3 regions of the Brevibacillus sp. BC25 genome follow, and region 3 is predicted to be linked to each of the others. Evidence: riboswitches for the same ligand, from Rfam matches in the RefSeq annotation. Region 3 holds a riboswitch; each other region holds the start of a gene.
What was found. Region 3 has a riboswitch for S-adenosylmethionine ahead of PMI05_RS12510 (ABC transporter permease). Riboswitches for the same ligand answer to the same signal wherever they lie in the genome.
Positions count from the first base shown of each region.

Region 1 (7,084 bases), on a different contig from region 3:
TGCGATTTCATTCGATCACTTTACTGATTACCAGGAGGTTACCTTCCTCGCCTTTATCGTCATGGGCTTTTTGGCAGCCTACTTGGATTGGAAGCTAGTCGTAACAGCGGGAATTACCCAAATCATTGTCACGGTTATCGGGTTCTACACAGGAACCTACGAGATTTTCGAGGGTGATTTTTCGGAGCTCAATTTGCTTATGCGTATTGTCACGATTCTCATGATGATGGGAGCCGTCACGTATCTGTGTCTCGCCGGACAAGCCTCCTTGCGAAAAGCTGATGACGCAAGGCAGGAAGCGGAAGAGAAGGAGCGCCGTCTGGGAGAAATGCTTTTGAACATCCAGCAAATGACGGAGCAACTGGATCGTACAAGTGATCATGTGCATGAACATGCGGAAGGTACGAAGCGCAATACAGATGAAATGATGGTAGCCTTCAAGGAAGTCGCCACAGGTATGGAATCGCAGGCGAATTCTACGGTGAAGATCGAAGAAGAGGTTCAATCCATCGACCAGGAAATCGAGGCAGTCACAACACAGACCAACTCAATGAAAACGGAATCGCAACAAAATAACCGTCGTCTGACAGAAAGCGTTCAGATGATGAACGAGCTGTCCTCGCAGATGGAGCAAATTGTGCAGGCAGTTAATGTAGCAGCCTCTACGATTCACCAGCTCAATCGTCAGGCGAATCGCGTAGAGGAAATTGTCGGCGCTATTAATCAGATCGCGACACAAACGAATCTTTTGGCGCTGAATGCGGCGATTGAATCGGCTCGTGCAGGCGAGCATGGACGTGGATTTGCTGTTGTAGCGGATGAGGTACGCAAGCTGGCGGAACAAAGCGCGACAGCTACGCAGGAAATTACCGACATTCTGAAATCTCTCCATCAGGAAAGTGAGAATGCGGTGCAGCATATGAGCAATGGGGAAACGTCTGTTGCAAAAGGCCAAGAGCTGGCCGTGAAAACAGTGGCCTCTATCGAAGCAGTGCGTGCCGGGATGATGGCCTTCTTGGAAGCAGCTGATCAAGTAAGCTCCAGCATGGACCGGGTAAAAGTACGTTCCGGCGAAGTTGCCATCGAGATGTCGACCATTACAGCCGTAACCGAGGAATCCGTAGCCAACTTAGAAGAGCTGTTTGCGACAGCAGAAAACCAGCATCAAAAAGTGCGTGAGATTACGGAAGAGCTGGGCGAGCTGAATACATTGTCTCATCGTCTCCAGCAAACCTTTCACGTAAATTAAAGGTTGTTTAAAAAGTAAAAGACGACTTTTTAAACTTCGATTCACTTTTAGAAGTGTTTGGAATTAAGAAAAAAGAATTGCATTTTTGAACCGTTCTGCTAGAATGAATTCCATTGTAACTAAATATATTTACCTACCTTATCAAGAGCGGCGGAGGGACTGGCCCGATGATGCCCGGCAACCACTGATCATGTCTATGCATGAACAGAAAGGTGCCAATTCCTGCAAAACCTGTACCATGGTTTTGACAGATGAGGAAGAGAACGGCTACGTACGCAAACTCTTCCTCCGGGAAGAGTTTTTTTGTTGTATTTATAAAAGGAAGGAGGTAATAAACGAACGATAAATTTATTTTATAAGATAATATTCGTAAATGGTATTGAAAAAATGGGTAAAAAGCCGTACATTACCTAATAGGATAAAGAAAAACGTAAAGTTCGGATAGGGAGAGATACATCATGAAGAAGTTATTGCTGGCATTAACGACATTCGCAGTATTGGCAACAGGGTGCTCGACTGGCACAAGCGCACCTGCAGATCAGCCAGGAGGACAAGCAGCAGGACAAGAGGGCGCGGCCAAAAAGCGAATTGCCTTGATTTTGCCCGAGAAAATCGGTGTGAATCCGTTCTTCCAACAAATGGATGAAGGTGCAAAGAAAGCCGCACAAGAGCTGGGCGCAGAAGTGAAAACGATTGAATCTACAGACCATGGAGCGATTGAAGAGAATCTGCGCGTGGCTGTTGCAGAAAATTATGATTTGATCATCACTTCTTCCTTTACATCAGAGGATGCATTGAAAAAAGTAGCAACCGAAAATCCTGACCGTAATTTTGCGATTATTGATACTGTAGTGGATTTGCCAAATGTTCGCAGTGTTACCTTCCGCGAGCAGGAAGCGGCTTACCTGGTGGGAGCAGCAGCAGGTCTGGCAACGAAAACGAACAAAGTGGGTATGATTGTCGCTCTTGATATTCCACAGTTGAAAAAATGGACAGTTGGCTTCGAAGAGGGCTTGAAAGCGACGAATCCAAAAGCAGAGCTGATGGTCAACTATGTAGGTAGCTTCACTGACCCGGCAAAAGCGAAGGAATTGGCGTTGCTCCAAGCTTCCAAAGGCGCTGACTTCATTAACGGTGCAGCAGCAGTAGGCGACCTCGGCGTTTTCGAAGCAGCGAAGGAAAAAGGTTTCTTCACAGCAGGTCAGGACGTTGACCGTACGACGATTGATCCAGAGCATATTGTTCTGTCCCAATTGAAAGGGACTGACGCGGCAGCTTATGAAACCGTGAAGAACTTTGTAGAAGGAACGTTCAAACCAGGTGTTGTTGCGTACGGCTTGAAAGAAAAAGGTGTTGGCGTAACCTATGTCACGCACGAAAGCAAAACGCCTCTGAACGCTTTTATTGGACAAGAAGTGGTGGATAAAGTGAAAGCGATCAACGATGAGATTGTAGCGGGCACTCGCAAAGTACCAGACCAGTTCTAAAAAGGTAGCTCGGTGCTGAAAAGCCAACTTTTTGAACGGTTATTTATAGCTTGTGCACAGTGATGGATGTGACCGACTACGGCTGTGTAGTCGGTCTTCCATTTTCATAAAAGGACGTACAGAAATGAGGGAGTGGGAATGACCGATCGCTTGGAAATGAGGGCCATGACCAAGAAGTACGGAGATTTTACCGCCAACGACAAGGTGTCGTTCTCACTGGCAGCAGGAGAAGTCCACGCGATTGTCGGGGAAAATGGAGCGGGCAAAACAACACTGATGCGGATGCTGTACGGGATGGAGCAACCGACGTCGGGAGAGATCGTGTTAAACGGCAAGCCAGTTGTTTTTCGCGGACCAGAGGACGCGATTCGAAATGGAATCGGGATGGTTCACCAGCACTTTATGCTCTTCGGAGAATTCAGTGTGACTGAAAATATCGTGATCGGATACGAGCCGAATCAAGCGGGTTTTTTCAAAAGAAATGACGCGGAGGACAAGGTGCGGGCGCTTAGTGAGCAGTATCGCATTCCGATTCATCCGCAGGCCAAGGTAGCGAATTGCTCGATTGGGGAACAGCAAAGGGTCGAGATTCTGAAGGTCCTGTATCAGGGAGCGGATATTATCGTGCTAGACGAGCCGACAGCTGTACTTACCCCGCTGGAGGTACGTGATCTGCTGCAAACGATTCGAAACCTGGCGGAGAGCGGCAAGAGCGTCATTTTGATTACACATAAGTTGCAGGAGGTCATGGAGGTAGCGGATCGTATTACGGTACTGCGCGGAGGAAGAGTGACGGGAACGGTATCCCGTACAGAAACCAACGCGGACGATTTAGCCAGACTGATGGTCGGACGTGAATTGCAGGAGCTAGCTGAGCGAGTTCCTCTGGATAAAGGTCCTTTGTTGCAGGTGGAGAATCTCACGGTTCGAGAAAAGCAGACACTGCTCGATCAAGTCAGCTTTACCGTGCACCACGGGGAAATCGTAGGAATTGCAGGTGTTTCCGGGAATGGTCAATCCGAGCTGCTGCAAGCGATCAGTGGCTTGCGAGCGGCACAGGAGGGCACGGTGCGGTTAGGCGGCAAGGACGTGACGAACAAATCAGTAGCTACCATTCGGGATGCCGGCTTGGCGCATATTCCGGAGGATCGCTACCTGTGGGGAACGGCCAAACTCTCAAGCGTCGAGGAAAATGCGTTGATGGGCTATCAGCGAAAGCCTGCTTACAACCGTCGCGGCGTTGTTCTGCGGGAGAAATTCCGCCAAGTCGTAACAGGCTGGGTTGGGCAGTTTGCCATCAAGACAGGCTCCCGACAATTGCAGGAGCTGGCAGGGAATCTGTCAGGTGGAAACTTGCAAAAGCTGATCGTAGCAAGGGAGCTGGGACAGGAAACCCCGTTTTTGATTGCGGCTGAGCCTACGCGAGGGGTGGATATTGGTGCCATGGAGTACATCCATCAGGCGCTGATCGAAAAGCGCAATCAGGGAGACGGGATCTTGCTCGTCTCCTCCGAGTTGTCCGAAATTCTCGCCTTGTCTGACAGGATTTTGGTCATGTATAAAGGGCGAATCGCTGGAGAGCTTTCACGCCTGGAGGCAACCGAAGAAAAAATCAGCGTGATCATGGCGGGAGGAAGCATTCATGGCAGCAATCAAAGAGCTATCTAAGTCATTGGTTCAGCCGTTATTGGCTGTCGTCATCGGTTTGTTGACCGGGGCGCTGGTCATTGCTGCAGTTGGCGAATCGATCTTGGGCACCTACCAGGAAATGTGGAAAGGGGCCTTTGGCAGTTTTTATTTCTTTACGTCTACATTAGCGAGAGCCACGCCTATCATGCTGATTGCCCTAGGTCTTTCCCTCGCATTTCGGGCAGGGGTATTCAACCTGGGGGCGGAAGGGCAAATGGTGCTGGGTGCCGTCAGTGCTGCGTTAGTCGCGATCTACTTGCCAGCACCGGGAATGATCAAAATTGTGGCGGGTATTTTCGCAGGAATGGCAGTTGGTGGGTTCTGGGCGTTGTTGCCAGGCTTTATGGAAGCCCGCTTTCGCATTCCGTTGCTCATCTCTACATTGCTCTTCAACTACATCGCGGTATTGTTTGCGAGCTATCTCGTGACAGAGCCATTCCGGGATCGCTCGGGTTCTGCGGCACTGGCACAGACCGTCATGCTGGAGAAAAGCGCTTGGCTTCCGAAGCTGTTTGCGGGGATGAGCGTGCATGCAGGGTTTTTGTTTGCGATCGTTGCAGCGCTGCTGTTGTTCTGGGTACTTCGGTTTACGCCTTTTGGCTATGAAGTGAAGATGCTGGGTCAAAACTCGCTGTTTGCTCAATACGGAGGAATCAATCGCATTCGGGTGATGCTGACCGGGATATTTGCCAGTGGTGGACTGGCTGGCTTGGCGGGAACCGTTGAGGTAATGGGGGCGCACTATCGTTTTGTTGACGGTGCCCTGACTGTACCAGGGTTCGCCTGGACGGGCCTGATGGCAGCTCTTCTTGCGAACTCACACCCGCTTGGCATCATTGTGACTTCGATCCTGCTTGCTGCTTTTCAGACCGGAGCCATGGGAGTAGAGCGCAATACGGATGTGCCGCTGGAGCTGGCAAGTGTTATACAAGCCGTATTGATTTTGTTCATCTCCGCCAAGTTCAGCTACGACTGGTGGAAAAGGCGGAAGGCAAAAGGAGGGGAATCGCATGGAGCTCTTTGATTGGTCCCTCCTCAGTTCTACCATTCGGATGGTCATGCCGATCTTGTTGGCAGCTTTGGGTGGAGCGCTCTGCGCACGTGTCGGAATTTTTAATGTTGGCTTGGAGGGATTGGTACTGGTCGGTGCCTTTTCCGCGATTGTCGGCAATCATTTTACCGGGAATCTCTTTCTGGCCGTTTTGATTGCAGCGCTGGTCAGCGTTGTCTTTTCGCTCTTATTCGCGTACATGACGATCAAGCTTCGGGCGAATGAAATCGTCGTCGGTGTGGCGATTAACTTTCTCGCGCTCGGGTTGACCACATTTGCACTACGGGCGATCTTCGGTGTCAAAGGAGCGTTTTACGATAAGGATATGGCTGGCTTGCCAACTGTCGAGATTCCTTTCATTCACGATATTCCGGTCATCGGAGGCATTGTCTCAGGTCATTCGCCGCTCGTGTATTTTGCCTTTTTGGCTGCGATTTTGTTATATGTGTTCTTTTATCGGACGGTTACGGGCTTCCGCGTCCTCGCAGTTGGTCTGAATCCCGTTGCGGCACGCAGTCTCGGTCTGAAAGTGACGGGACTTCAGGTGCTGGCGATTGTGATGAGTGGCGCATTGTGCGGGATTGCAGGGGCACAGCTTTCACTGGGGCAAGTCACGATGTTTACAGAAGGTATGACGGCTGGCCGGGGCTTTATCGCATTGGTAGCGATGATGATGGGGCAGTCGCATCCGCTCGGTATTTTGGCTTCGAGCTTTTTGTTCGGGTTGATGGATGCCCTTAGTATTCGTTTGCAGGGCTTTTCACTTCCGACGCAATTCACGGCCATGCTGCCATATGTGCTGACGATTGCGGCAATGTTCTTCTTGAAGAACAAGAGTCAGATCGGCAGCGACAATCAGCAGAGCACCCGTTAAACACAGGCCATATAGACAGCGGAGACAGGGGGAAATGCGATATGAACAAGGCAGATCGGATCAAAAAAATGAAAGTACCCGCCCCAGTGGGACCGGGACTCGCCAGACGACTTCCGCCAGGACAAATCCTGACAGAGCGTTTTCCCATTTTGCATGAGGGAGACGTGCCGGTGTATGACATGAACGAATGGACACTGCGCGTTTTCGGTGAGGTAGACCGGGAAGTGACGCTCACCTACGAAGAGATCATGGCGATGCCACAGGTGACAGTGACGAGCGACATTCACTGCGTGACGCGCTGGTCCCGTTTTGACAATGCGTTTACAGGCGTGCGTTTTCGTGATTTTTTGCAAGCAATTGGTGTGACTCCGCGAGCGAACTTCGTCATGCTGCACGGTGATCACGACTATACCGCCAATGTGCCGCTCGCTGATCTGGAGCGTGATGATGTGCTGCTGGCTCACTCCTTTGATGGAGAGCGACTGACGGACAAGCACGGCTGGCCGCTTCGCCTGGTTGTTCCTCATTTGTATTTCTGGAAAAGCGTGAAGTGGATCAGAGGAATTGAATTTATGACGGAAAACAAGCCCGGCTTCTGGGAGCAAAATGGATTTCACTTGATCGCAGACCCGTTTCGTGAAGAGCGGTTCTCCGGTGAAGCGTTGCCGATACCAGAGGATGAGTGGGAGAAAAAGGAGTTCGATTGAGATGTTGACGAATCTAAAGGTAGATCC
Region 1 is NZ_AKIX01000030.1:4,494-11,577, reverse strand. Features, by position in the region: gene PMI05_RS08485 (methyl-accepting chemotaxis protein) at 1-1,249, shown strand, start outside; SAM riboswitch class I at 1,385-1,507, shown strand; gene PMI05_RS08480 (BMP family protein) at 1,708-2,736, shown strand; gene PMI05_RS08475 (ABC transporter ATP-binding protein) at 2,875-4,404, shown strand; gene PMI05_RS08470 (ABC transporter permease) at 4,379-5,449, shown strand; gene PMI05_RS08465 (ABC transporter permease) at 5,436-6,350, shown strand; gene PMI05_RS08460 (sulfite oxidase-like oxidoreductase) at 6,392-7,057, shown strand; gene PMI05_RS08455 (nucleoside phosphorylase) at 7,059-7,084, shown strand, end outside.
Region 1: another riboswitch for S-adenosylmethionine. It lies ahead of PMI05_RS08480 (BMP family protein); the one in region 3 lies ahead of PMI05_RS12510 (ABC transporter permease).

Region 2 (7,084 bases), on a different contig from region 3:
ATCGGAAGTACCGGAATCGCCGCAGCCTAGCAAAATACGATCTGCCCCCATGTCCAGCGCCGCTTTGATCAATTCACCGACGCCATGTGTCGTCGTTTTGCGCGGATCACGCAAGCTTCTTGGAACCAGTCGCAGTCCCGCTGCTGCCGCCATCTCAATCACAGCCGTTTGACCGGTCGTCTTTGATCCGAATATCCCGAAATGGGAAGGAACCTTTTCTCCTACAGGGCCAGTTACTTCCTTATCAATAATCGATCCATTCGAAATTTTCACAATCGCTTTTGTAAAGCCTTCTCCTCCGTCTACCATCGGCAGTGTCTGCACTTGGGAGAGCGGGAGTACGCGCAGGATTCCTTCTTTCATGCATTCTGCTGCTTGCTCGGCATCTAAACTTTCCTTAAAGCCCGAAGGCACAACGAGTATACGCATAAAAACAACATCCCTTCTCTTTATTTGAATTTGCTTTCGCATTTGTCTCACTTGAGTAAGACCAATACTAAGCTTCAAAAAAGAGAAGGGAATAATAGGAAGATGAGAAATTGATGAGAGAAAAGCGAGAAGAACGTTACGATTCTAAGCGTTTCGTTTTCTGCGCAGTTGATAATAGGTCACAGCCAGGGCAAGCGCCAAAACCGTCCCCTTAATAATATCGTAAGCGTAATACGGAAGATTGAGCATCGTCATGCCGTTGAGCAGCACTCCAATCAGGATGGCTCCCACAAATGTACCGAATACGTTTGGCTTTCCTGCACCGAAAACGGAGAAGCCTACGAAAGCAGCCGCTACTGCATCCATCAGCATGGAGCCGCCACTACTCACCTGCCCGGTACCGATCCGCGCTGCCAAGAGCATCCCGCCCAAGCCTGCAAAAAGAGCAGAAAGCACATAAGCCAAGGTACGATAGCGATTCACAGGAATCCCCGACAGACGGGCTGCTTCCAAATTACCGCCTGTCATGTACAGCATCCGCCCCTGTCTCGTATAGGTCAAGTACACATGCGTGATCGCGACAAGTAAAAAGGTCAGGATAACCGGAACCGGTACGGAAAAAATTTCTCCTTGGCCCAGCCAGAGGAACCATTCCTGGAATTTTCCCGGTGCCTGTGAGCCGTCCTGCATCGGCATGTTTGCGTAGATCGAGTAACCTTGGGAATACGTCATATGAATGCCGTTGACGATGTAGAGCATCGCCAGAGTAGCCAGCAAATCAGGAATGCGGATTTTCACGACCAGGAAAGCGTTGACCAGCCCGACGAGCAAGCTGAGTACAATTGGAACAACCAGTGTCGTGAAGACCCCTTGTTCGTACCAAACCATCATCGAAGCAGAAACGACAGTGGTCAATGAAACCGTCGATCCTACAGACAAGTCAAAGCCCCCGACAATCAGCGAGAACGTAACACCAATCGCGACAAATGTCACAATCGAGATGGAGCGAAGAATGTCCGTCAAGTTGTCGTACGTGAAGAAATACGGGTTGGTCAAACTGAATAACAACATGACAATAACGATGACTGCAACCGTTCCGTATTTGTAAACAAAATCAAATAAGCTAAACTTTTTATCTGCCACGTTACTCACCTCCGCTTGCGTAGTACATAATTAGCTCTTGTGTTGCTTCCTCGCGACTCAATTCCTTCACGATCTTGCCCTCGAACATGACGAGAATCCGGTCTGCGATCCCGATGACCTCCTGAAACTCACAGGAGAAATACAGGACGCCCTTTTTCTGCTCGGCAAGATTTCCGATCAGACGGTAAATATCGCTTTTCGCGCCGATATCCACCCCTTTTGTCGGCTCGTCAAACATAAAGAGGTGAGCGTTTGTATCCAGCCATTTGCCGATAGCAACTTTTTGCTGGTTTCCACCGCTAAGGAAACCGACCAGCTGCTTGATATCCGCTGTTTTTACACCAAGGCGCTGCACGAGCTCTCTTGCGTTGGCCACTTCTGGCCCTCTTTTGATAAATCCAAGCCAGGACTTCTTTTTCAACGAGGCGACAGACAGATTGTTCTGCACGGACTCCTCTACGAAAATTCCTTCCTTGCGTCTTTCCTCTGGGACGAGTACGATTCCTGCATCGACGGCGTCTTTTGGAGAGCGCAGTTGGATACGTGATCCATGCAATCGAATGGCACCAGCCTTTACCTCATCCGCACCGAAGAGCAATCGGGCGAGCTCAGTCTTCCCTGCCCCAACCAGACCGACGACACCCACGATCTCTCCCTCGCGAACCTTCAAGTCGACTCCGCGTACTTTGCCACCAGCCACTCCTGACGCCTCAAAAATCGTTTCGCCAATCGGCACCTCCAGCTTAGGGAACTCCTCGTCGAAGCTTTTGCCCAGCATGTTCGCGATCACTTCATCCATGGTGGTATTTGCCGTGTCTGTGGTCACGACATGCTGTCCATCGCGCATGATGGTGATCCGATCACAGATTTCAAAGATTTCCGGCAACCTGTGGGAGATATAAATGATCCCGACTCCAGCTTTTTTCAACTGCGCAATGATTTGAAACAGCCGTTCGCTCTCCTTCGTGCTCAACGGCGCTGTCGGTTCATCGAAAATGACGTACTTCGCCTTTTGAACGGTAGCACGTGCAATCAAAATCAATTGCTTTTCCGACAGCGTACATTCTTCGACGAGCATTCTCACCGGAATGGAGAAGCCGAAGTTTTTTAAAATCTGCTCCGATTCGTTGTACAAGCTCTGCCAGTTGATCAGTCCCTTGGTTTTCGACTGGACGAGCTGGCCCGCCAATATGTTTTCGGCGACGCTCAAATACGGGATCAAGGCGGTGTCCACTTCCTGATATACACATTGAATGCCCTGTGCTTTGGCGTCCTGCGGCGATTGAATCGACACGGCCTGTCCATCGATGGTGATCGTACCGCCATCTGCCTGATACGCTCCCGTGAGGATTTTCATCAGTGTACTCTTTCCTGCGCCATTGGCACCGAGAAGTGCGTGAACCTCTCCTGCGCGCACCTCAAAATCGACGGATCGCAGGGCAGGAACCCCAGAAAACTGCTTCGCCATCCCTTTCATCTGCAATGTGGACATTTTTCGCACCTCCTGTTTACCTGCGTGTTCCAACCTCTATAAGGAAAAATCCCGTTGACGGATACAGATCAACGGGAAAAGCCAATTTGGTTCTTACTTGCCCCACTCTTGTACGTATTGGGACAGGTCGCCCATCGTTACTTTCTTATCCTTCGGCAGGTCTTCCTGTTTCACCAGCACTGGATTCAGCTTCACGTTGTCTGGCACTTGCTCACCTTTGATTTTTTGGAACACGGTTTGCGCATGAATGCGTCCGATATTGGATGGGTCTACTGCTGCCGTCGCTGCCCACGGAGAGTTTTCCGTCTGGATCATTTGCAGATCCTCATCGCTCAAATCAATGGAGTATACCTTGATTTCCGTACGGCCTGCTTGCTGGATGGCACGTGTCGCCCCTTTGGCAAATTCATCCCAAGCCGCCCATACTGCTGTGATGTCGCCTTTATTCGGATACTTTTTCAAGATCGCTTCCATCTGCGTTTGTGTATCGAGTGCCGTATTGTTAGTAGCAGAACCGAATGCCGCAATCTCTTTTATGTCTGGGTATTTCTTCTGGAAAGCTTCATACGTGACTTGGCGTTTTTCCATAGGCGCAAAGCCAGCTACCCAAATTTTTACGATGCTGCCTTTGCCGTTTGTATCTGCACCCAGCTTCTCCAGGCTCAGCTCTGCCAATTTGTTGTCATCCTGCGCCACAACTGGCACACCCGGAATGTTGATGTCTGTATCAAACAGGACGACCGGGATTTTTTTATCCACAGCTTTTTGCGTGCCCTGCTGCAACGCTTCCGCCGTACCATGGTCGATCAGAATGCCATCAAACTTTTGGTTCACAGCCGCATCGAGGTTGGACGCCATTTTTGCCAGATCAGTATCTGCGTTGAATACAGTCAACTCGCCGCCGTTTTTCTCCACCTCTGTCTTCACACCATTAATGTATTGTGCGGAGAATGTCCCTACGTTTTGACGCATGATCAATGCGATTCTCTTTGCCTTCTCTCCCGAAGCACCGCCGCTTGTGCTGCCGGTTCCGGTGCTTGTTCCTCCGCCGCATGCAGTCACGAGAACAGATGCAGCCACAACTAGTGAAGTTAGTAATCCCAGTTTCTTTTTCATCAAAAATTTCCCCCTTTTTCTTTTTGATAACAGATGACAAAAGCCTCGTAGAAGAAGCGCATTTCCAGTCCAAGCGCCTTTGGAGCCCACCTCAGCGTAGGAAGAAATGGCGGGGAATTTCAGCTTCACTTATGAAATCCTGCCTCGAACCTTCTACGTTTGAAGCGCTCCCGCCATTTCTTCCGAAGCGGACAGTCTTCACTCACAGCGGGGCGGAGGCCGAAGCGTAGACTGGAAATGCGCTTCTTCCCCACGTTAGCTACGCAAAAAATCCTCTTTCACAGAGAAAGAGGACAAAAATCGACAAGATTCTCGCCTCTTATCTGTCAGGTATTCTACCTGTTGGAGTTAGCACCTTGGCTCGAAAGAACGTAATCTCTCGTGCTAGGTTGCCGGGCTTCATAGGGCCATTCCCTCAGCCTTCTCTTGATAAGAGTAGTTTCTATTTTCAAAACGTTTGTATAAGTATATACAGAATATAATCTGGCAATTACCTATCTGTCAACTGGGTTTACCGAAAGAATTTTCTTGATAAATATTCCAGTTTCTTCTGTAACATCAAGAGGGATTTTGTTGTGTCTTGTCGAATTATCGTAGATTGATACAAGCCTAGCAAATATTTGCGATGGGGATGCTACATGAGTCTATTAAAAGAAGTCATTCTTCAATGGTTTTTCGCCATTATCCCGTTTGTGTTTTTCAACATCTATTACCGTGACAAAATGCGGAACTACAGCCGTTCCTTTATTGTCATCACCAGCTCAGCCTGCATGTTTCTCGCGATGACCTTCGCCCCGAGTGTCACGAATGGCATGTTTTTTGATATCCGACATATCATCATTCTTTTCGGACTCGTTTATGGCGGAATCGAGATTGCCTTGCTCCTTCTCATTGAAGCCTTGGTTTATCGGTACTACCTAGGTGGAGAAGGAACATGGGTTGCGATGCTGATCCTTACAGTCAATTTTGTCTTGTCACTCTTTTTATATCGACACTACAAAGCCAGTTATCGGAAAACACTGTATCTTTTTATGACGAGTGCGATTTTTTCTACGGTTGCTTTAGGGACTACTTATTACTTTTTTCCCACGTATGTAACTCAACACCTCGTTTACTACACCATGGTGATTCCTATTCAAAACTTTTTCGGCCTCTGGTTATTAATGTCGCTATTCAGCAAATGCGTTTCGGATAAGGAGCTGTTTATTCGCCACGCGCAAAATGAAAAAATCCAGACGATGAGCCATGTTGCTGCATCGCTCGCACACGAGGTTCGCAATCCACTGACAGCTGTCAAAGGCTTCTTGAAATTAATACAAGAATGTCCGGAAAATTTGGCAAAAGTCGATCAATACATTCGCATCAGTCTCGACGAAGTCCAACGGACAGAAGCCATTTTGACCGAGTACCTTGCGATTTCGAAACCGCTGAAGGAACGGCATGAGATCATTAATATGAGCGAGCATCTGCATACCATCCGCGAAGTAATGCTCCCCTTTGCCAATATGCATAACGTGGAGCTTACGCTGCAAGACTTTGAGAGACCTGTGACCGTCAAGGCCAATCCAGACGAGTTCAAGCAAGTGTTGGTGAATTTCATCAAAAATGCCATCGAGGCGTGCTCGGATATTTCGGACGGAAAAGTCTCCCTGGACTTGCTCATCGAGCGAAACAAAGCACTGTTGATCATCAAGGATAACGGTGTCGGCATGGATGCAGGACAGATCAGCCGCCTCGGAACGATTTACTTTTCTACGAAAACAACTGGGACCGGGCTTGGATTGACGTATTCCTATCATGTCATTCATGCGATTGGCGGAACGGTCAATGTATCAAGCAAACCACGAGTAGGAACCAAGTTCACCATTATGCTCCCGTATAAGGCACAGTGACTTCATGCAGGTTTTGCAGAGGGACTGTGCCTTTTTCCATTCGATAGCTAATGATGCAACGGGGGTACTTGTGATTCTTTTTCGTTTTTTAAGGAGAACTGCAATTCATTTTGGCGATTGATCGTTGCAAGAAAGACTTGTTCGGACGCGATCCCCTTTTTCTTCAATTCGTGCACAAGCCATTGCTCATCGCGGTTCCGATATGACAGCACATCCGGATATATCTTGCCTTCCACAATGACAGGCAATGACATTCCCGCAGAAGAAGTCTGGATGTTTAAATCTTGTTTCGTTACGAACTGCTGCTCTACTTTTTTGAGCACAGTCAACCGACCGTTCGCCTCGATAATAGCCAAATCAATCTCCGCCAGGTCAAAAATATCTTTTTCGCGAAGCATATGGAGGACATTATCGAGCGAGTAGCGGATTTTTTTCATGTTTTTGACGTGAAAAGTCCCGTTGTAGAAGATGACGGTCGGTTCAAATGTAACCATTCTGCCAAACCAGCGAAAGACAATGGACAACTGCGATACGACCCTTTGCAAGATGCCCAACATCAAAATCGCTACTGCAATCGAAATATGCCGGACATCTGGCTCTGCAATGTCAGCCCCTGCCACTGATCCCAAAGTAATAATGATGATAAAGTCAAAGACAGGCAGCTCCCCAATTGAGCGCTTGCCCATGAACAAGGTGACTAGCAGTAATAAAGGAATAATCGTACATACGCGCCCGATGACGAGCATGCTTTCACCGAATCCTTCCACGTTTGTCCCCTCCCTTCACGCTTTACTATGCAATTTCTGGGAAGGCATTATGCAAAACAAAACACCAGGAGTCTCCCCCTGGTGTATCTCTTTCCCGGACAAGTGGGAAGATCGAGTTTTATGAGATCGATAACCACAAGAGCTGTTACCACCATGAACATTTTCGAAAAGCTAATCTTGCCTTCTTTATCAGTATCTTTTCGAAAAGGTGGTTGAAATCCCAATAGATTAGCCCCTCTCGTAAC
Region 2 is NZ_AKIX01000055.1:18,968-26,051, forward strand. Features, by position in the region: gene PMI05_RS15880 (glycerate kinase) at 1-429, opposite strand, end outside; gene PMI05_RS15885 (ABC transporter permease) at 574-1,572, opposite strand; gene PMI05_RS15890 (sugar ABC transporter ATP-binding protein) at 1,574-3,064, opposite strand; gene PMI05_RS15895 (sugar ABC transporter substrate-binding protein) at 3,158-4,180, opposite strand; SAM riboswitch class I at 4,497-4,616, opposite strand; gene PMI05_RS15900 (sensor histidine kinase) at 4,819-6,072, shown strand; gene PMI05_RS15905 (DUF421 domain-containing protein) at 6,120-6,839, opposite strand.
Region 2: another riboswitch for S-adenosylmethionine. It lies ahead of PMI05_RS15895 (sugar ABC transporter substrate-binding protein); the one in region 3 lies ahead of PMI05_RS12510 (ABC transporter permease).

Region 3 (7,084 bases):
TCATCGTGGGAGCAGGCTCAGCCGGAATCTCTGTTGCTGCCCGTATCGTCCGTGCTTTCAAAAGGCTCAAGGGACAAGTCGCCATCATCGATCCCGCGTCGAAGCATTATTATCAGCCTTTGTGGACATTAGTCGGAGGGGGTGCCGCGAAAAAAGAGCAATCCGAGCGTGACCTCTCCTCTCTGATTCCCGCAGGCGTCGAATGGATTTGCGATGCGGTCACCATGTTTCAACCGGAACAGCACACGCTTAGTACGAAAGAGGGAACCATCCTCTCCTACGACTATCTTGTTGTTGCTGCTGGTCTGCAACTAGATTGGGAGGGGGTAAAGGGCCTGAGGGATGCCGTCGGGAAGAATGGCGTTTGCAGCAACTACGCATACCAAACGGTAGAAAGTACATGGGAAGCTATCCGGAGTTTTAAGGGCGGAACTGCCATTTTTACCCACCCGAATTCACCCGTAAAATGCGGCGGAGCCCCTCAGAAAATCATGTATCTGGCTGATGATTACTTTCGCAAGTTACATGTTCGCAACCAATCAGAGATCATTTTTGCATCGGCGAAGGGAAGTATTTTTGACGTTCCCACGTATGCTAATACTCTCAATAACGTCATTCGTCGCAAAAACATCGAAACCAGATACAAGCATAATCTAATGGAAGTGCGGGCAGATACGAAAGAAGCCGTATTCGAGAATCTTGACACTAAAGAGCAGGTAGTATGGAAGTATGACATGCTTCATGTGACGCCTCCCATGAAAGCGCCTGATTTCATTGCAAACAGCGCATTGGCAGACACAGGAGGCTGGGTCGATGTCGATCCATTTACGCTTGTGCACAAAAGATTCCCCACTATTTTCGGCATTGGCGATTGCGCGAATCTTCCCACGTCCAAAACTGGGGCTGCTATTCGCAAACAGGCACCTGTCGTCGAAAAAAACCTCCTCGCGCTGATCAATGGTACTTCATTGGCTGCCAAGTATGACGGTTATACATCCTGCCCGCTTGTAACGGGGTACAACAAACTGGTTCTGGCCGAATTTGATTACAATCTGATGCCGTGTGAAACCTTTCCTTTTGACCAATCTAAAGAGAGATTCAGTATGTACCTGATGAAAAGAGAACTGCTTCCCATCCTTTATTGGAATGGCATGCTTAAAGGATTGATGTAAGGCAGTCTTGAAAGAGAGGAGGAGAGCATCATTTTGAACGCCAGGAAGGAACAGAGAAGTTTTACAAACTCATGAAAGATCCTACCGTCCAAAAGACACTTCGCTTTACCGAATCGCTGCTAGAAGTAATCGCGGAAAAATCAAACAAATAATAGACGTGTAAGAGGAGGAGTGCACTATGTTGTTACGTTATTTTTATGATGAAAAACTGGCTCATGCATCTTATCTGGTCGGCTGCCAAAAAACCGGGGAGGCAATTGTGATCGATCCCGGCCGTAATCTGGCTCCTTACTTTGAAGTCGCAAAAGCAGAGGGAGTAACCATTGTAGCCGCCACCGAAACCCACATTCACGCTGATTTTGTATCTGGTGCCAGGGAACTGGGCGCAGCTTATCAGGCGAAGCTGTTTTTATCCAATGACGGCGATGAAGATTGGAAATATCAATACTTGGAAGGTTTGAACCATCAGCTTGTCCATGATGGGGATCGCTTTTTTATCGGGAACTTGCTATTTGAAGTTATGCATACGCCTGGCCATACACCCGAAAGCATCTCCTTCCTTTTGACAGACCTCGGAGGGAATGCAGATCGCCCCATCGGGATCTTCACGGGAGATTTCGTCTTTGTCGGCGATATCGGCAGACCAGACTTGCTCGAAAAAGCGGCGGGAATGAAGGGTACGTCCGAGTCAGGTGCAAGGGCCATGTTCCAGTCCCTCCAAAAATTCAAGCAACTGCCGGATTATATGCAGGTATGGCCAGCTCATGGCGCAGGAAGCGCTTGCGGCAAAGCACTGGGGGCCGTGCCGTCTTCTACCGTCGGCTATGAAAAGCTCTTTAACTGGGCGATGTCACACTCCAGTGAAGAGGAATTCGTCACGGCACTCCTGGATGGACAACCAGAGCCGCCATCGTATTTTGCAGTGATGAAACGCGTGAATAAGGAAGGTCCTGCCTTGCTCAACGAACTCCCTGTTGTTCAAGAGTTCAACTCGTTTGAACAGGTAAAGGAATCGCCGGAAAACGGACAGATTGTCGATACGCGTCCTTTCCAGAAATTTGCGAAGGGGCATCTGGCGAGAACACTTCACATTCCTTTTAACAAATCATTTGCCAACTGGGCAGGCTGGATTGTCGATTACGATCGCCCGGTTCACATCCTGGCCACCCCAGATGAGCTGGACGTGATTTTGAAAGCCTTGCATTCCGTAGGGATTGACCATGTCACAGGCTTTATCGACAGCGGCAAGCTGATGGAAAGTGAAATGTCTTCGCTCGAGACAATTGAAGAGGTAACACCGCTGGAGATTGCAGAACGGGTGAAAAAGGGAGAGGTTCACGTAGTAGATGTGCGTAATCTGGCTGAGTGGAAGGAAGGACACATTCCGAATGCACAGCACATCATGCTCGGTACTCTCGCCATGCGGCTGGATGAGATTCCTCACGATAAGCCGCTTCTCGTGCAGTGCCGTTCCGGTGCCCGATCCGCTATTGGCGCAAGTATTCTTCAGGCAAACGGATTCAAGGATGTAATGAATTTGAGCGGCGGAATCTTGAAATGGCAAAAAGACGGCTTGACAGTTGTAGAACGAGGATAAAACGAAGCGAGGTGTTGCAAAGGGTGAGCCTATGACTATCGACCTTGTGATCACACTGTTTGTTATCGGTTTCGCGGGATCATTTATCTCTGGTCTCGTCGGAATCGGTGGCTCTATCATCAAGTATCCGATGCTTCTGTACATTCCGCCCGCCCTTGGATTCGTTGCTTACACAGCTCACGAAGTATCCGGAATAAGTGCAATCCAAGTATTTTTTGCCACCCTAGCTGCTGTTTGGACTCTACGAAAAGATAAGCTTATTCATTACCAGCTCGTTCTGTACATGGGAAGTGCCATTATCGTAGGAAGCTTGCTTGGAGGGTATGGAGGAAAATATCTATCGGCAGAAGCCATTAATATTGTTTACGCCATCCTGGCCACCATTGCTGTAATCTTGATGTTCCTGCCAAAAAAGCGAATGGACGAATGTGAACAGAACGAGGTTATCTTTCATAAAACAACAGCCATATTATCCGCTTTGATTGTCGGAGGGGCTTCCGGAATTGTCGGGGCAGCTGGCGCTTTTATTTTGGTTCCCATCATGTTGATCATCCTCAAGATTCCGACAAGAGTTACGATTGCTTCATCTCTTGCCATTACCTTTCTTTCTTCCATCGGTTCGACTGTAGGGAAATGGATGGCGGGGGACATATTGCTGTGGCCATCCGTGATCATGGTAATCGCCAGTATCTTGGCAGCGCCGCTCGGTGCGAAGGTCAGCAAACGTTTGGACACACGGATTCTCCAAAGCATTCTTGCCTTGTTGATCCTAGCCACCACAATTAAGATCTGGGCTGATATCCTCATATTCATACGTGTGTGAAGATTTACTTTTTTCATAAATAAAATAAAGAAGAATCAATTGTTATTGAACAGGATTGACATATCCGAGTAAAATGATAAGATAAAAAAGAATTTTACGATGAAATTAAATTTCATAGAACATTCTTATCTAGAGTGGTGGAGGGACTGGCCCGATGAAACCCGGCAACCTTGGTCTGATTGACCTTACGGTGCCAATTCCTGCGGAGTTATTCTGCGAGATGAGAAGGTGGGAACCGTGCAATTGCCCCTCTTCTTTTCGGAGAGGGGTTTTCTATATTTATAATTCGTAGTATTCATATCATTTTACTTTGTATTATGTGAAGGAGGAAACAACGTGCTTCATTATGCGGTCAAGCGTGGCTTTCTCATGATCGTTACCCTGTGGATTATTGTCACGGTAACGTTTGTGACCATGCACCTGATTCCGGGTGACCCGTTCGCGTCTGACGCCAAAATGCTACCAGAAGAAGTGGTAAAAAACATGCGGGCGGAGTACAACCTGGATCAGCCAATCACGATACAGTACCTGCTCTATCTGAAAGGATTGCTGCAATTTGACTTGGGGCCCTCTATCCAGTCTAAGACGAGGGATGTGAACACGCTGATTGCAGAGGGATTTCCCGCTTCGGCTGTTCTGGGACTCCAGTCGTTTATTGTCGCGCTGGCAGGTGGAATCACACTGGGAATCGTAGCGGCACTCTATCACAATCGAACCTTGGATTTCTTGTCTATGTTTGCAGCCATCGTTGGGATCTCCATCCCCAGTTTTATTCTGGCGCCACTTATGATCAAGTACTTGGCGGTCAAATGGGAGCTTCTTCCCGTTGCTGCGTGGGGGAGCTGGGAGCATTCGATACTTCCAACGCTTGCGCTCGCTATCGGTCCGCTCGCCATTATCGCCCGTTTCGTACGAGCCAGCATGCTTGAGGTTTGGCAACAGGAATACATAAGCACGGCGGAGGCGAAAGGGCTTGGCACCTTTTCTATTGTCGTTAGACACGGGATGCGAAATGCCATCCTGCCGGTTCTTACCTTTATCGGTCCGCTGTTTGCCAACCTGATGACCGGAACCTTTGTGGTGGAAAAGATTTTCGCCATTCCTGGGCTCGGCAAATACTTCGTGGAAAGCATTTTTAACCGCGATTACCCCGTTATTTTGGGAACGACAGTGTTTTACAGCTTTGTGCTCATTTTTACTTTGTACATCATCGACTTACTGTATCGGGTGATTGACCCGCGCATCAGATTGACGAGTGGAGGGAAGTAGCGTTATGGCCAATCCGGCAACACAACTGGATTCCCTGTTTCGACCAGTAGACCGAAACAGGCTATCCGAAGAAATTCGGGAACGTCCCAGTCTTGGGTATTCGCAGGAGGTATTGCAGCGGGTATTCCGCAACAAGCTGGCAATGCTCGGGTTCTTCTTGCTCGCAACAGTGGTGATCCTCTCGATCATCGGACCGATGCTCGTCCCCCACAACCCGCATGAACAGTCATTGACGAAGGGTAATCTGCCGCTGTCGGGCGAGCACTGGTTTGGAACGGATGACTTGGGTCGGGACATGTGGGCACGTACCTGGGGAGGCGGTCAAATCTCTTTGTTTATTGGTGTAGCGGCAGCTGCCATCGACTTAGTGATTGGTGTATGCATCGGCGGGATTTCCGGTTACATGGCAGGGAGGAACAAGCTGGGCGACCGTGTGGACAACATCCTGATGCGGTTGGCTGAAATTCTGTACAGCATTCCTTATCTGCTGGTGGTAATCCTGCTGATGGTGGTTCTGGAGCCTGGTCTCACAACGATCATTATTGCCCTTTCGCTAACTGGCTGGGTCGGAATGGCCCGCCTGGTCAGAGGACAAATCATGCAGATCAAGCGTCAGGAGTTTGTACTGGCTGCAGAAAAGCTGGGTACCTCTCATGTCAAAATCATCATCAAACATCTGCTGCCGAATACGATCGGCGTCATCATCGTCAACCTGACCTTTACGATACCGCATGCGATTTTTGCCGAATCGTTTCTCAGCTTTCTTGGACTGGGTGTGCAAGCGCCAACCGCCAGCTGGGGAACCATGGCCAACGACGCGCTAGCGGTTATGCTGAGCGGACAGTGGTGGCGGCTGTTTTTTCCGGGATTCATGATTTCCCTTACCATGTTTGCGTGCAACGCGCTCGGGGATGGTTTGCAGGACGCACTGGACCCGCGGATCAGGAAATAAGGGGGAGTACAACGTGAAGCCTTTGTTAGAAGTAGATCAGTTGCGCGTCTCCTTTCGCACGTACGGTGGAGAGGTGCAGGCAGTAAGAGGGGTTTCCTTTTCTGTGAAGGAGGGAGAGACGCTGGCGATTGTCGGGGAAAGCGGCTGCGGAAAAAGTGTGACTGCACGGGCATTGATGGGGATGATTCCTCCGCGATCCGGTCAGGTAAAAGGCGGCAGCATTCGGTTTCGCGGGCGTGAACTGACGGGGCTAACCAAGTTGGAATGGCAGCAGGTTCGTGGCTCGCAGATCGGTATGATTTTCCAGGACCCGATGACCTCGCTGAACCCCACGATGAAAATCGGCCAGCAGATTGCGGAAGGGCTGATCAAACATCGAAATCAGACGAAGACGGAAGCAAAGGAAGAGACGTTGAAACTGCTGGAGAGGGTAGGCATTTCGGAGGCGGCGAGGCGATTTGAACAATATCCGCATGAGCTAAGTGGAGGTATGCGGCAGCGTGTCGGAATCGCCATGGCGCTTGCCTGCCAACCGCAGTTGGTTATCGCCGACGAGCCGACGACAGCACTCGACGTGACCATCCAGGCGCAGATTCTTCGCCTGATGAAGGAGTTGCAGGAGCAGTTGAACACCTCGATCATTTTGATCACCCACGATCTGGGAGTTGTCGCAGAGGTGGCCGATCATGTAGCAGTAATGTACGCAGGCGTAGTGGTGGAGAGCGGCCCGGTTGGAGAAATCTTTGACAACCCGCGCCACCCATACACACAAGGGCTGTTGCAGTCTGTACCACGTCTCGTTGCAGGTAAAAAAGAGCGGCTGATCCCCATCGAAGGGACACCGCCGGATCTGTTTCGTCCGCCTGCCGGTTGCCCGTTCGCTGCACGTTGCCGATTTGCCATGGAAATTTGCTTAGAGCATATGCCGCAATCGAATTCGTTTTTTAATCAGCATGAGGCGAGCTGCTGGCTGAACGACCCGCGTGCCCGAAAAGCAGAAGCGTGGATGGTAGCAGGGAGGGAGACACATGCTTGACAACATTGTAGGGGTGGAGAATCTCGCTAAATCGTTTGAGATTGGCGGCGACCAACGGGTTAGAGCTGTTGACCGAGTCTCTTTTGAAATCAGGCGAGGGGAGACGCTCGGAATTGTTGGGGAAAGTGGCTGCGGCAAGTCTACGCTTGGCAGGACGATAGTGGGCCTGTACCCAGCTACTGCGGGTCGAATCCTGTTTCAAGGCAAAGACATTGCCAGGATGGATAGACGCGAG
Region 3 is NZ_AKIX01000040.1:128,847-135,930, forward strand. Features, by position in the region: gene PMI05_RS12495 (FAD/NAD(P)-binding oxidoreductase) at 1-1,172, shown strand, start outside; gene PMI05_RS12500 (rhodanese-like domain-containing protein) at 1,351-2,769, shown strand; gene PMI05_RS12505 (sulfite exporter TauE/SafE family protein) at 2,801-3,592, shown strand; SAM riboswitch class I at 3,715-3,819, shown strand; gene PMI05_RS12510 (ABC transporter permease) at 3,929-4,861, shown strand; gene PMI05_RS12515 (ABC transporter permease) at 4,866-5,813, shown strand; gene PMI05_RS12520 (ABC transporter ATP-binding protein) at 5,827-6,849, shown strand; gene PMI05_RS12525 (ABC transporter ATP-binding protein) at 6,842-7,084, shown strand, end outside.